Regions from separate parts of the Paenibacillus sp. FSL R10-2771 genome, predicted to be linked through region 1. Evidence: riboswitches for the same ligand, from Rfam matches in the RefSeq annotation. Region 1 holds a riboswitch; the other holds the start of a gene.

Region 1 (7,827 bases):
TCATAACGCGTGTTGCGCTGCGCCGGAATCTTGCCTGCTTCGCGGATCAGCTGGGTAATGGACTCGATGTTGACCTTGTAGGTTGCGCCCGCCGAGGAAACTACGTTCTCCTCGATCATCGTACTGCCGAAGTCATTACAGCCGTATTGCAGGGAAAGCTTACCGACCTCAGGGCCCATCGTGACCCAGGAGGACTGGAAGTTCTTGATATTATCCAACACCAGACGGCTGATTGCCACGGTCTTGAGGTATTCTTCCGGTGTCTGCCGGTCCAGCTTGAGGTTCGTATTATCCGGCTGGAAGGTCCAGGAGATGAAGGCCAGGAATCCTTCGGAGTCATATTTGTTCGCTATGCACTCGTCCTGGGCTTCACGGACACGCAGCAGATGCAGCGCCCGCTCTTCCATACTCTCACCCAGACCGATCACCATCGTGGCTGTCGTGTTCATGCCGATCCGGTGCGCGGTCTGCATGACATCCATCCACTCCCGCCAGGAGCCTTTGAGCCGGCTGATCTTGCGGCGCGTGCGGTCATCGAGAATCTCCGCTCCCCCGCCGGGCAGGGAATCCAGGCCTGCGGCATGAATCTCACGCATGACCTGCTCCAGCGGCAGTCCGGAGACCTCGACCATCTTCATGATCTCTGCCGGTGAGAAGGAATGCATGGTGATCTCCGGGAACCGCTGCTTAATTCCGCGCAGGATGTCCGTGTAATAGCTGAACGGCAGATTCGGGTTCGTTCCGCCCTGCATCAGAATTTCAGTCCCGTTCACGCTGATCGTCTCGGCAATCTTCTGATAGATAGTTTCATCGGGAAGCACATAACCTTCCTCCGAACCCGGTCTGCGGTAGAAGGCGCAGAAGCGGCAATAGACATCACATACATTGGTGTAGTTAATATTACGGCCGATTACAAATGTAGCCAGCGGGTCCGGGTGCCAGCGCTTCATAATAATATCCGCAGCCGCGCCCATTTTCTCAATTTCATTGCTTTCGAACAGCGTGATTGTGTCTTCTAATTGAAGACGTTCACCTTTAAGTGTCTTATCCAGAATAAGATCAATTGCACTCAACGTTCGCAGCCTCCTCTTAATCCTATGAAGTATAGTAGATGAATTTAATTTAAAAAATAAACAAACTCGTTCCCCCATCGTATCACAATCGGATGAGCTTGAAAAATCTTTCGCCAAATAAAACAGCAGCACCCGTTGGCGCTGCTGTTCAATGTATACAGTGATTCTATCTGGCTGCTAAGGTTCCAAGATGCCTATTCCAGCTCGGTGCGCGCGGCCTCCAGTGCCTGCGTAAGATCAGCGATCAGATCGTCCACATGCTCGATGCCGACCGAGAAACGCAGCAGCCGGTCATCTACGCCAACCGCATCCCGGATTTCCGCCGGAATATCGGCGTGAGTCTGTACAGCCGGATAGGTCATGAGCGATTCCACACCGCCAAGACTCTCAGCGAATGCAATCAGGCGGATGTGGCGGAGCAGCGGCTCCACGTATCTGGCATCCTTCACCTTGAAGGAGAAAATCCCGGTGTTGCCGGAGGACTGGCGCTTCTGGATTTCGTATCCCGGATGATCCGGCAGACCCGGATGGAAGACTTCGGCTATGGCCGGATGCTCCAGCAGATAACGGGCGATAGCCAGCGCATTACTCTCATGCCGCTCCATGCGCAGGGCAAGTGTCTTCATCCCCTTCATCAGCTGGTAGCTGTCGTTTGGTGCAAGGACAGCGCCCAGTGAATTATGCAGAATCGCCATTTCTGCAGACAATTCAGCACCTTTGGTCACAATAAGTCCGGCAAGGACATCGTTATGTCCGCCCAGATATTTGGTCGCGCTGTGAACGATGATATCTGCTCCAAGCTCAATAGGGCGCTGGAAGAACGGGGTCAGCAGCGTATTGTCGACAATCGTGAGCAGCCCGTGGCGGCGGGCCCATGTACATACCGCTTCGATATCCGTAATCATCATCAGCGGATTGGTTGGTGTCTCAATGAATACACCCTTGGTGCCCGGCTGGCGCGCAGCTTCCAGAGCATCCAGATCATTCGTATCCACATAGGAGGCACTGATGCCGTATTTGGACAGAATCCGTTCCAGCAGACGGTACGTTCCGCCGTACAGGTCGAGCGAGACAACGAGATGATCACCTTGTCCAAACAAAGCAAACACAGTAGTCAGTGCAGCCATACCCGAGGCGCAGGCGAAGCCGGCATCTCCAGACTCCAGTACCGCTGCCGCATCTTCGAGCACAGAGCGGGTAGGATTTTTGGTGCGGATGTAATCAAAGCCCGTGCTCTGTCCGAGTCTCGGGTGACGGAATGCCGTCGCGTTGTACACCGGATAATTAATCGCCCCTGTCGCGGGGTCCTCCATCGAACCAATCTGTGCCAGTCTGCTCTCAATTTTCAGTTTCTCGTCCATTTCCATTGCCTCCTAAAAGTTTTGTGCGTGTAACCATTGCTTCTATATATAAATAATTTTTTTAAATAAACGCTCCGATATCGTAGGGTGTCTCCTGGTATACATAGTAATTGAGCCAATTAGCGAATAATAAGTTGGCATGGGCGCGCCAGACGGCCGGCGGTGTACGGGTGGGATCATCTTTTGGATAATAGTGCTTCGGAATCTCAATATCCATGCCCTTGGCGATATCGCGGTCATACTCCCATTTCAGGGAGAACGGATCATACTCTGAATGTCCGGTTACAAAAATCTGCTTGCCGTCATGCGCAGAAACCAGGTACACACCGGCTTCCTCTGATTCCGCCAGAATCTGCAGATCCGGATTATTCTCTATATCTTCACGGGAGACGTCGGTGTGACGGGAATGCGGCACATGGAATACTTCGTCGAAGCCCCGCAGCAGTTTCACATTATTATGGCTCAGCGTATGCGGAAACACTCCAAAGCATTTATCCGGCAGACTCACCTTACGCACGCCGAAGTGGTGGTACAGTCCTGCCTGCGCGGCCCAACAGATATGCATGGTCGAGGTTACGTTCTGCTTGCTCCATTCAAAAATCACTTTCAGCTCTTCCCAGTAGTTGACATCCTCGAACTCCATTTGTTCCACCGGAGCCCCGGTGATGATCAAGCCGTCAAAGCGGCGGTCACTGATTTCATCAAAGGTTTTGTAAAAGCTCTTTAAGTGCTCTGCCGAAGTATTCTTCGAGGTATGGGAGCTGGGATGCAGCAGAACAACGTCCACCTGAAGCGGTGAGTTCCCGATAAGGCGCAGCAGCTGCGTTTCCGTGGTTTCTTTGGTCGGCATCAGATTCAGGATGGCGATCCGCAAAGGACGGATATCCTGATGAAAGGCATGGCTTTCATCCATTACAAAAATATTCTCACCGGATAATACTTCTTTGGCCGGAAGACTGTCGGGAATTTTAATAGGCATTGCTGTTTCCACTCCTTAACTGAAATTAGGTTCCGCTTGGCGGTTAAATCTGATGTAAAACAACGAAAAAAGACCTTTCTCGGGCGAGAAAGGTCATATATCTGCAGTCATATGCGCCTCTCTCATCTGCCAGAGAACTTCCGCCGGACGAATAACGTCCTGCAAAGCTTCCGCAAGAATTAGCACCGTGCGTTCACACGCCGGTTGCCGGGTTTCATCGGGCTAGTCCCTCCACCTGCTCTTGATAAGATTTAGCTGTATTCAGTTGGGGTTATTCCAAAGCATCCGCGGATACTTTTCTTAAAATTCACTTTAAATCATGAACCTCCTTTTCGTCAAGTCCATACAATGCTTAAGGGGCCTGGAGAATGAAAAGAATTTCTCTTGAAAGAGCCATACCCCGGCGTTATACTAGACAAGTGTTTCAACCATAAACGGCGAAAAGAAGAGGTGAGAGAAGAATGGAAGGCGACCCGGGCTCGCGAATAAGCGTGCAGAAAGAACAACCACACAGGATTAACATCAGCTTGCCGGCGGCGGGGGCAGTTCTTCTTCATGCTCTCGGACCGTCTTTTGGCCTCCATCCATGATTGTACCACCGGCCAAGCTGATTTTTTCTCTGTGCTTTAATTAGCATATCCCTGGAGAAGACCAGGGACAGAAGGAGTGAATCAGATGAAAATCCGGCTGGTGAACGCAGGGGTTTTTACGACTATTGACAATATTGAGGATACACTTACCGCACCCGCTGAGGGTTTCTACTGGATTGATGCAGATGCCCAGGATCTTGTTGAGCTTCAGCCTTTGTACAATCTGCATGATCTGGCTGTCGAGGACTGTCTCAGTGAAGAGGATCAGCGCCCGAAGCTGGAGATCTATGAGAGCCATTATTTCATCGTAGTCAACAGCATCCGGTTTGATGACGAGGAAATCTTCCTCCGCGCGCTCAACGTATTCCTGGGCAGACACTTCATCATTACCGTTACGAAGCAGAAGATCCATGAGCTGCGCGTCCTGAAGCCCGTCCTGTGGGAGCAGGAGGTCAGTGAACCGGACCGTTTCCTGTACCTGTTAATCGACCTTGTGGTTGACAACTTCTTCTCGGTCGGTGACCGGATTGAAGCGCGGATCGAGAAGCTGGAAGAGGATATCCTCATGCACACCAAGAAATCACATCTCAGCGAGATCATCGGTCTGCGCAGTGAAATTCTCTGGCTGAAGAAGATGCTCGGCCCGCAGAAGGAAGTTATCAACACGCTCAACAAAAAAGACCTCCGCCTGATCGACGATCAGCTGCAGAAGTATTTCAGCGATATTTATGAAAATGCGGTCAAGATCTCTGAAACCTTTGAAACGTACCGCGATCTCATGGGCAACTTACGTGAAGCTTATCAGTCCAGTATTGCTAACCGCGCCAATGAAATCATGAGAGTATTTACGGCAATTACTACGATATTCATGCCGCTGACCGTTATTACCGGTATCTACGGTATGAACTTTGACAATATTCCCGAGACCCATTCCCAGTACGGCTATTATGGAGTCATCGCCGTCATGGTGACGCTCGGCTGCGGAATGCTGGTGATCTTCCGCAAGAAGGATTGGCTATGAAACTAAACGGACGAATACGCAGGACGAAGGCACCGGATACCTCTTGGTATAGGGAAGCCTTCGTCTTTTTGGTATATGGCGGCCACAAAACTACATGTGTCCGGCTGCGCCGGTATCCATGCCGGCAAACAACCGCTCCGTATCCTCGCGCTTGCAGAGCTGACGCTCCGGATTCATGACAGCTGCAGCTCCGGAGGCGATGCCGAACTGAACGGCTCTGCGCAGCGGCCAGCCCCGTTCCAGACTGTACACGAGTCCCGCAACCAGACTGTCGCCAGCGCCTACTACACTGAGTACAGGAACTTCAGGTGCCAGCAGATGCTCGCAGCCGTCTTTGGTAATCAGCAGCGCCCCGTCCCCGCCCAGTGAGACTACCACTACTTCCGTCCGGCCTTCTTCAATCAGCTGCAGTGCGGCTGCCTTCACTTCCTCATCACCGGTTATTGCATGCCCTACCAATTCTTCCAGCTCACGCGCGTTCGGCTTCAGCAGATATACACCGGCATCAGCCGCAAGCTGCAGCGCTTCGCCGGAAGTATCGATAATAACCCTGGCCTTCCAGGGCTTCGCAGCTTCAATGACACGCGCATAGAAATCAGCGGGACAGCCCGGGGGCAGACTGCCGCTGGCTACAAGATAAGCAGGTTTATCCGGCAGCGCCGTTAATTGCTCAAGACACTCCTTCCAGTCGCCTTCGATGAACCGCGGGCCCGGCATGTCGAACCGGAACTGCTGCCCGGTGGATTCCTCCACGACAATCAGATTCTCCCGGGTCTGCCCGCTGATCGGAATCTCCTGATGTCTTACGCCCTCCTGTTCCAGCATATGGTGCAGCAGCTGGCCATGAAGTCCGCCTGAGGCATAGAGTGCAAGGGAATCCCCGCCCAGTCTGTGAATCGCCCGTGACACATTCACACCGCCGCCCCCCGGTTTGTACGAGGCTTCACGGCAGCGCAGCTTATGATCGGGAACAACTTTTCTTATACCCGTACTGGCATCGACGCTAGGATTAACCGTCAACGTTACTATCATATGTCCCACTCCTTATTAACTGCATACAGGTATAGTACCGCTAATCGCCCCTTTCTCCTAATAATTTGCAGGCACTGCCGGCCGCAGATAAAACCCTAAAGCGCACTTCCTCACGGGAAGGGGGAAGCGCGCTTCAGGGTAAGCTCCGGGAAGAAGGCTGCTTCCTACAGGTTCGTCGCCAGCCCCAGACCGGCCGGCTGCTCCCGGCGGAAGCGGATACGGATCAGCCGCAGACGCTCATAGTACATATCGAGGCCTTCTGCGGGGGAGAAATCCTCGCCATAGGCCTTATAGAGGACGGGCTTCAGGAAGGTATCACCGATCAGCTCATAGGCTGTCCATATATTGTTCTGTTCCTGGGAAGTAACTTCACTGAGTTCAAGAGCAATGAGCTTCTCGACGGAATAACCATCCTTCTCCAGTTCTTCTACAGCTTCAAGAACTTCACGGCGGGAGACCCCGCTGAGCCCCTTAAGCTGCTCCATTCCCTGCCCTTCTTCAATCCCCTGAAGCAGTACACGCCGCAGTCTCAGCCGCTCCAGCTGCTTCTTGTATTTCAGCTCCTTCTGTTTGTACAGCCAGGAAACAAAGCTCTCTTCGTCGATCGAATCACTTACCCAGCCCAGCGGATATTGATGCTCACGCTGCACACCGGAGGTAATACTGAGCCAGTCGGCGCCATATTGCGAGGCTTTACCTTCACCTACGCCGGGAATCTGCAGCAGCTCTTCCGCCGTATGGGGCAGAAATGCACTGATCATCCGCAGCAGACGGTTGCTGGCCAGGATGTAAGGTGCCTTGCGTTCGCTGGAAGCCTTCCCCCTGCGCCAGGAGCACAGCTCCTCATATACGGTTTCATTGGCGTACTGCTCACTGTAATACTGCAGCTTAAGCTGCTCCTGACCTCGGCTGTTAAGATGCTCATCTTCATGAAATACACCATCAATCAGGGGGCGGTAACCGTCTCCCATCTTCATTGCAAGCTCATGCCGGTACACACACAGCATTTCATTCCATGAACCGCCTTCATACCATAAGCTGTCACCCATTTCCTGTTCTCCTGAGAAGTCGCGCCAGCCCAGGCGCCACACCCCCTCCTCCTCTCCAATCCACAATTGGGCAAATACCTCCTGATCCACACCTGACATTCTGGACAAACGGTTCATAAATACGATCTGCATATGAATCCCTACCTTCATCGTCTTACAGTATGCATGAGCTTTGTGCGGACCGGATTACCTGCCCCCGCCGATACCGTTTCAGCGGGAAAGATAAGGAACATTTATTGCGCGGAGCCTATAAATTCTTATCTTTGCACAAAAAAAAGCACCTCTCCCACGAAAATCCGTGAAAGAGGTGCTTCCTCTTAAATGCTATACTGTTAAAACCTAGGATACCACATATTGCGAAACAGTCAATGCCTTTTTGTAGGATATTCTACTGTCCGTCAAGCGCCAGCTTCGCAAGGCCAAGCGCACCGGAGAGTCCCGCATTATCCCCGAGCTGAGGAGGGACAATATAGCTGCCGATGGCTTCATTCAGCGCCGGATGCTGCACATATCCGCCAAGCAATTCCTGCAGCTTGGTATGGACCAGCGGGAAGAGCTGGCTCTGCTTCATCACGCCGCCGCCCATCACGATTCTCTGCGGCGATAGGATCAGCACATAGTTCATCAGGGCGTGGGCCAGATAGTGGGCCTCCATCGCCCAGGCCGGATGATCCGATGGCAGCTCGCCCGCAGGCTTGCCCCAGCGCTTGCCGATAGCCGGA
Region 2 (7,827 bases), 4.6 Mb from region 1:
TTCATTGTCATTACGCTGCTTAATCTGCGGATGCTCAAAAAGATCATTCCCTTCGAAATTCTCGGCAAACGCTGGGGCGGATTCTCAATCGCTGTACTCGCATCGGCCGGAATCGGTTATGGCCTCAATGAAGCGGGGATTATGCTGACTCATCTGATGCCGGCAAGACTGGCATTCCTGATTACATGTCTGGTCGTTGGAGCTGCCGTGGTTATCATTTACCTGGTGCTGTTGATTGTTCTGGGTGTACTGAGCAGCCAGGAAATCGCTGGTTACCCGCGTCCGCTGCGCAAACTGCTGAATCCTTTAATGAAGCTGCAGCCTGCGCACGTGCGTGCAAACGAATAAAGCTGTGATCATTGTCTTATTTTGTCTTTTTTATTTGACTTATTCCGTACATTTTGCTTCACTTAAAGAGAAGAGAATCATGGGTAACGGTTAGATGAGAAAGGATGGATAATAGATGAACAAAATTAGTTCTCCTGCTGAGTTTCAGGTGTCAATACAATCTCCGCGCTTAACGGTGGCGGTATTCAAGGCGGATTGGTGCTCGGATTGCAAATTCATTGATCCGTTCATGCCGGATGTGGAACAGAAATATAGTGACCGCCTTACACTCGTTGAAGTGGATGTCGATGCAGTAGGCGACGTCAGCCAGGAACAGAATATTCTGGGCATTCCGAGCTTTGTCGCTTATACCGATGGACGGGAGCTGGTCCGATTCGTGAATAAGCTTCGTAAGTCCCGTGAGGAAATTGAGAATTTCCTGAATACGGCGCTGGATGTTTACCTTAGTATCCACAAGTAATGAAGCAGCACCGCTTTCGCCCTACCCGAGCAGAAGCGGTGTTTTTTTTCTAGAATGGTCTGCGGGCGCAATCATTATACTAATTCATTCCTATAAAAATGCGGGTGATAACATTGACGACCCTTCAATTAAAATGGCTTAGCTATATAACCTGCCTCGTTATGTTTCTGGCGCTGCTCGGCGGAGCGGTGGTTACCAAGACGGGTTCGGGGCTGGAATGCGGGAATGAATGGCCGCTGTGTCACGGAAAGCTGATACCGGCGTATACCGTAGGCTCCCTGATTGAATATACCCATCGCCTGTTCAGCGGACTTGCGGGTCTAATGTCATTGGCTTCGATGTTTGCGTTCTGGCGTTACGCCCGTAAGCGCAGGGATCTGCTTACCTATGCCTTGTTAACCCTTATATTCGTAGTGGTGCAAGGCGGAATGGGAGCGCTTGCGGTAATCAAGTCGCAGTCTGCTGCAGTGATGGCTCTACATATGGGATTCTCGCTGATTGCGTTCGCCAGCTCACTGATGCTTGCGCTTGGAGCCAGACGGAGCTACCTTTCTGGGGAAGAGAATAGCACTGCAGAACCGAAAGTTAGCAGGGGCTTCCGTAACTTAACCTGGTTTACTGCGTTATATTCTTATATGGTCGTGTATATTGGAGCTTATGTAAGTCATACCGATTCACAGGGGGGCTGTTCAGGCTGGCCGCTGTGCAATGGGGAATGGATTCCGGAGCTGTCTGGCGGGGTGGGCATTGTATTCATACACCGGGTTGCAGCAGCGCTGCTGTTCCTGCTGACTGCTATTCTGGGACATCTGGCTTTCTGGAGATACAAAGAGCTGCCGGAGCTGAGGGCTCTGGGTGTTGCCGCAGTGCTGCTCTGCCTGATGCAGGTATTCAGTGGGGCTGCTGTGGTTCATACGCTGTATAATGAACGACTGTACATATTTACCGCGTTATCGCATATTTTGCTGATTGCCGGCTTGTTTGGGGTTCTATGTTATATGAGTGTCCGTGTCTGGCAGTTAAGCGGAACGGACAAGAAGCAATAAGATTACCGTTAAGGGCATGGGGACAAGGTTCGGCCCGGTTCGAGGAGGAACGCTTAGTGGGATACGGTAATTTGCGACAATGGATCGAACAGCTCCGCAGAGACAAGGATCTTGCTGTGATTGATACTCCGGTTGATCCGCATCTGGAGCTGGCCGAGATTCACCGCCGGGTGGCCGGTGAGGACGGCCCGGCGCTGCTGTTTACAAATGTACAAGGAACGCCGTTCCCGGTTGCAACCAATCTGTTCGGTACTGTCCGACGGGTGAACAAGGCCTTCGGGACCCGGCCGGAGCAGTTAGTGAAATCCATGACGGCAGCTATGGAAACGATGATTCCGCCATCAGCTGCCGGACTATGGAGAGAAAAGGGCCTGCTGCTTGACCTGATCCGAGCAGGAACCAAGAATATACCGCAAGGTGAAGCGCCGGTCCTAGGCATCTGCCGCAGCAGTAATCCGCTACAGGAATTACCCCGAATTACCAGCTGGCCTAAGGATGGAGGGCCGTTCATCACCCTTCCTCTGGTCTATACAGAGAGCATAACCAACCCCAAAGACCATAATCTCGGGATGTACCGGGTCCAGATTCATGATGACAGCACGACCGGCGTTCATTGGCAAATCCATAAAGGGGGCGGCTTCCATCACCGTCAGGCTGAGCTGCTGGGGGAGACCCTTCCGGTCTCTGTCTTTATCGGCGGGCCTCCTGCCCTGATTGCGGCTGCTGTTGCCCCGGTTTCAGAGCGGCTTCCGGAATTGATGCTGGCATCCCTTATGCTGGGCGGGAAGCTCCCTATGGTGCAGGACCCCCTGGGCGGTCACCGCATTCCTTCAGAAGCTGAATTCTCCATCCGCGGGCGGGTGTCTCCGTTTGAGCGGAGACCGGAAGGTCCATATGGCAGTCAATCCGGCTATTATTCGCTGCAGCATGATTTTCCCGTGATGCATGTGCAGCGGATGTGGCACCGCAAGGACGCGATATTTCCGGCCACGATTACCGGCAAACCCCGCCAGGAGGATTATTATCTGAAGGATTATCTGCAGCGGCTGCTGGCTCCGGCCTATCCGCTGATGATGCCTTCAGTGAAAGCTCTGTGGGCGTACTCCGAATCCGGCTCGAACGCCTTGGCTTCGGCTGTTGTCAGGGAGAGCTATCCGCGTGAGGGACTGGCTTCGGCTTTCCGTATTCTGGGGGAAGGCCAGCTTTCCTTAACGAAATTCCTGCTCCTGACGAATGAACCGGTTGAGCTTACGGATTTCCCCAAACTGCTGGAAACCGTGCTTGAACGCTTTAATCCGGCATCGGATCTGGTGATCTTCGCTAACACCTCCATGGATACCCTTGACTATACCGGCCGTAAGCTGAATCATGGCAGTAAGGCTGTGATGATGGGCACCGGCAACCCGGTCCGTGAGCTGCCCAGAACCTATACGGAGGGTCACCTTCCAGCAATCACCGGCGCCGTGCCCTATTGCGGCGGATGTTTAGCCGTTTCCGGAGCATCCTATATAGAAGACCCTGAGCTTCCCGTCAGGCTGGCCGCTTCCTTCAAGGAGAAGGGCACAGCCTGGCCGCTGATTGTTCTGGTGGACGATGCCGCTGAAGCGGTGCGCACACAAACCTCCTTCCTGTGGACAGTGTTCACCCGGTTTAATCCGGCGGATGATATTTATGCGGAGACCCATGCACTGCGTAACGCAATCAGCTATTCCCTGCCGATTGTAATAGATGCCCGGATGAAGCCGGGGTACCCGGAGGAGCTGGTTCCGCATGAGGACACGGTTGAACTGGTGAACCGGAACTGGAACCGTTATTTCCCTCTTGTATAGATCTTAAGTATTCTGAGGAGGACAAATATGCTGCGGACATTACTGGGAGAGCCGCCCCGCGAGAACAGCGGGGTACTGGCCGAAGCCATGGACAACATGGCGAAGGTCGCCTCCATGCTGCGCAAGGAGATGAACACACATCAAGACCGTGACCATGAATACCGCAAGCTGGAGATATGGACACGCGGTCTGATCTCATCGCTGGACGAGCTGGAGCAGAGCTGGTTCGCCGCCGCCTTTTACCGGAAGTCGGTGGTTGCCGGTTATATGGATGATATGTCGCCCACGGAACAGGGAGAGTACGCCAGGTATGTGTATTTTTATAAGGACGGCTTCATCCGGGTGTTCTCCCTGCTGGACAAGCTGGGTACGGTTCTGAACAGTCTGTATGATCTGAATACAGGTAAAGTCAAAGCGCATTTCTCTTACTTCACAGTGCTTCGCCAATTTCAGCTGCTTCATGCGCACAACCCGCTGGCCAATGAGCTGGAGAAGATCAGGAACTCTTACCGCGAACCGGTGGAGAATCTGCGCAAACGGCGCAATGCCGAGATTCACTACATGAACGCTGAGATGACGGATGATCTCTGGCAACGCCATCAAGGGCTGCATGACAAAATCCAACTGGAGGATCTTGACAGTCATCTGGAGGATTTGAGGCAGAGCCTGGAGATGGTGTGCAAATCTTTATCGGCTGCCTTCAGGTACAGCAATGAGCAGTGGCACAAGAATAAAGCTGCATCCAGCCAGCGTTCAGAGCACGGACAGCCGTAAAAACTTACCTTTGACAAAGAACCGGAAACTTAATATACTTATGCAAGTATTTACTTCTAACATGAAACGGCATATATAACTTCATACTATAATCTTATCGAGAGCGGCGGAGGGATAGGCCCGATGAAGCCCGGCAACCGATTTGTACACAGCTTAGCTGCTGGCTGCAAATGTCATGGTGCTAATTCCTACAATGCCGCTAGGTTTGCGGTCTTGGCAGATGAGACGGCATTGTTTACTTCACACACACGGCCTCTTCCGATCTGCACGGATCGTAAGAGGTCTTTTTTGTTATAAATTGCATGGAAGAAGGAGGACGGGGCGATTGATAGAGCTGAAAGATTTAACGAAAGTATACGGTAAGGGAAGCAAGGCCGCAACGGCGCTTTCCGGACTAAGCCTGTCGATTAAGAAGGGGGAGATATTCGGTGTGATCGGCCACTCCGGTGCAGGCAAAAGCACGCTGATCCGCTGCATTAATCTGCTGGAACGTCCGAGCGAGGGTGAAGTATGGGTGGATGGGGTGGAATTGACTGCACTCAGCCAGGGACAGCTGCAGGAGCAGCGGCGCAAGATCGGGATGATCTTTCAGCATTTCAATCTGCTCTCCTCCGCAACCGTCTATGACAATATCGCCTTTCCGCTGCGGCTGGCCGGAACCTCCAAGACGGAGATTGAGCGGAAGGTTCAGGATCTGCTGGCTCTAGTCGGACTTGAGGAGCACCGGAACAAATATCCGGCTCAGCTGTCCGGAGGCCAGAAGCAGCGGGTCGGGATCGCCCGTGCTCTGGCGAGCGATCCGGATGTTCTGCTATGCGATGAAGCGACTTCAGCACTGGACCCGCAGACAACGGATTCAATTCTGCGCCTGCTGCTGGATATTAACCGGAAATTTCACTTGACCATTGTGCTGATTACGCATGAGATGCATGTCATTCAGAGCATTTGCGACCGGGTGGCTGTCATTCATGGAGGCGGGATTGTGGAGCAGGGCGATGTTGCCCAGGTTTTTTTGAAACCAAGGCATGAGGTTACGAAAGAATTCATCCGCAGTGAAACTCAGGCGGACGGACCGCTGCGGCAAGCGATTGATGCTGTACATGCCGGATATACTAAGGCGGTCAAAATTACTTTTCTCGGGCAAAAAACGTACGAATCGACCCTTTCCCATGTGGCGCAGGGAACCGGAGTTAATTTCGCCATTCTGCAGGGAACCATTTCTACTATCAAGGATGTTCCTTATGGTCAGCTGATTGTCCGGTTTGAAGGGCCATCCGAAGCCGTGGAAGCAACACTTTCCGAGCTTGCGGCTGAAGGCCTTGATGTGGAGGTGATTTCTTAATGGGCGGACTGGATTTTAGCGCGATTAACTGGGAAGAAATGCTTGATGCCACGGTCGCAACATTAAAAATGTTAGCTTTTTCAGGAATATTCACAATTATCCTTGGTTTACCGCTCGGAATTGTGTTATATTTATGGGGCAAGTCTAATAACACTATTATCAGGGTTGTTTACTCGGTATTATCATTCGTCGTAAATATTCTGCGTTCGGTTCCCTTTATTATTCTGATGGTTGCCCTGATTCCGTTCAGCAAGTCGATTATGGGTACCTCGATAGGCGTACTTGGAACGATTCCGGCGCTGGTGATCGGCGCGGCTCCATTCTTCGCCAGACTGGTAGAGACCGCACTGCGGGAGGTTGACCGGGGGATCATCGAAGCGGCGCAGGGTATGGGAGCATCCACGGGACAGATTGTAATGCGCGTGTTGCTGCCGGAGGCTCGTCCGGGTCTGCTGGCCGGTGTTACGATTACGATTGTTACCCTCGTCTCGTATACCGCAATGTCCGGGATGATAGGCGGCGGCGGTCTGGGTGACCTGGCGATCCGCTACGGCTATTACCGTTATGAGAAGGAAGTCATGATTATCTCGGTGGCCCTGATGGTTATTCTGGTGCAGCTGCTGCAAATGGCCGGTGACCGGCTGGTAAGACATTTTACACGGAAATAAGGTATGTCCATATAGAGCCTTATTCATACAAATTATTGATTAGAGGGGGATTTACAGATGAAAAAAGTACTGCTTACATTCTTCAGCTTGACCATGATATTGGTGCTTGCAGCTTGCGGCAACAATAACGCTGCGAATAACGCGGCAAACTCTGCGGCTACAACGGCGCCAACGGAAGCTGCTGCTGCAGAACCGACCACTGAACCTGCTGCAGAACCGGTAACCCTGGTCATTGGAGCTTCTCCTGTACCGCATGCGGAAATTCTGAAAGCTATTGCCCCGCTGCTTGAAGCACAAGGCATTAAGCTTGAGATCAAAGAATTCACGGACTATATCCTTCCGAATACACAGCTTGCCGAGAAACAACTGGATGCGAACTTCTTCCAGCACAAGCCTTACCTGGATGACCAGAATGCCAAGAACGGCACGGATCTTGTATCTGTAACCGCGGTTCACGTTGAGCCTTTCGGCGCGTATTCCAAAAAAATCAAAGCAATCAGCGAACTGGCTGACGGTGCCAAGGTTGCCATCCCGAATGATGCCACCAACGGCGGACGCGCATTGATCCTGCTGGCTAAGAACGGTCTGATCAAACTGAAGGATGACACCAACATCACTTCCACCAAAGCTGATATCACTGAGAATACGAAGAAGCTTGAAATCATTGAGCTGGATGCAGCTATGCTGCCGCGTCAGCTGGACGAGGTAGATCTGGCGCTGATTAACACCAACTATGCGCTGGAAGCCGGCCTGGTTCCAACCAAGGATGCTTTGTTCATCGAGGGAGCAGATTCCCCTTACGCCAACCTGCTGGTAGCCCGTCCGGATAACAAAGATTCCGATGCGATCCAGAAGCTGGCTGCGGCCCTGAACTCTGCTGAAGCCAAAGCCTTCATCGAAGAGAAATATGAAGGTGCAATTATCCCTGCATTCTAAGCCTAAAGCTTAAGCTGAACAACTAAAGAGAAGACCAGAAATGCCCTGTCAGCCGGGAACGGTTAACAGGGCATTTCTGGCCTTTGGGAGGGATGGGTAAGGTTACCGGGAACGCGGCGGGTTGATCCTGCCTGTGAAATCCACTATAATAAAAAAAATCCCGGCCTTCTCAACGGAGGCCGGGATGATCTATGATACGGGATTAGAATACTTGAATAACTTCTTCCACGCCTTCTACTTCTTCAACAAGAGCGCGTTCGATCCCGGCTTTCAGCGTGATCGTGGAGCTTGGGCAACTGCCGCAGGCACCCATAAGCTTCAACTTAACGATGCCGTCTTCTACATCGATCAGTTCGACGTCACCGCCATCGCGCTGCAGGAACGGACGAAGTTTATCGAGCACTTCCAATACTTCATCGTACAT

The links. Region 1 has a riboswitch for S-adenosylmethionine ahead of metA (homoserine O-acetyltransferase MetA). Riboswitches for the same ligand answer to the same signal wherever they lie in the genome.
Region 2: linked by a shared signal. The riboswitch ahead of NSU14_RS02160 (methionine ABC transporter ATP-binding protein) and the one ahead of metA (homoserine O-acetyltransferase MetA) in region 1 are both predicted to bind S-adenosylmethionine.

What each region holds. Positions count from the first base shown of each region.
Region 1 covers NZ_JBBOBM010000001.1:5,083,687-5,091,513, forward strand. The annotation lists gene mqnC (cyclic dehypoxanthinyl futalosine synthase) at 1-1,073, opposite strand, end outside; gene NSU14_RS21740 (aminotransferase class I/II-fold pyridoxal phosphate-dependent enzyme) at 1,268-2,434, opposite strand; gene metA (homoserine O-acetyltransferase MetA) at 2,496-3,413, opposite strand; SAM riboswitch class I at 3,533-3,664, opposite strand; gene corA (magnesium/cobalt transporter CorA) at 4,089-5,024, shown strand; gene NSU14_RS21755 (1-phosphofructokinase family hexose kinase) at 5,115-6,056, opposite strand; gene NSU14_RS21760 (HRDC domain-containing protein) at 6,221-7,237, opposite strand; gene NSU14_RS21765 (ROK family protein) at 7,494-7,827, opposite strand, start outside.
Region 2 covers NZ_JBBOBM010000001.1:478,466-486,292, forward strand. The annotation lists gene NSU14_RS02135 (putative polysaccharide biosynthesis protein) at 1-348, shown strand, start outside; gene NSU14_RS02140 (thioredoxin family protein) at 464-808, shown strand; gene NSU14_RS02145 (COX15/CtaA family protein) at 922-1,854, shown strand; gene NSU14_RS02150 (UbiD family decarboxylase) at 1,911-3,683, shown strand; gene NSU14_RS02155 (Cthe_2314 family HEPN domain-containing protein) at 3,711-4,457, shown strand; SAM riboswitch class I at 4,549-4,684, shown strand; gene NSU14_RS02160 (methionine ABC transporter ATP-binding protein) at 4,783-5,799, shown strand; gene NSU14_RS02165 (methionine ABC transporter permease) at 5,799-6,467, shown strand; gene NSU14_RS02170 (MetQ/NlpA family ABC transporter substrate-binding protein) at 6,525-7,403, shown strand; gene NSU14_RS02175 (NifU family protein) at 7,606-7,827, opposite strand, start outside.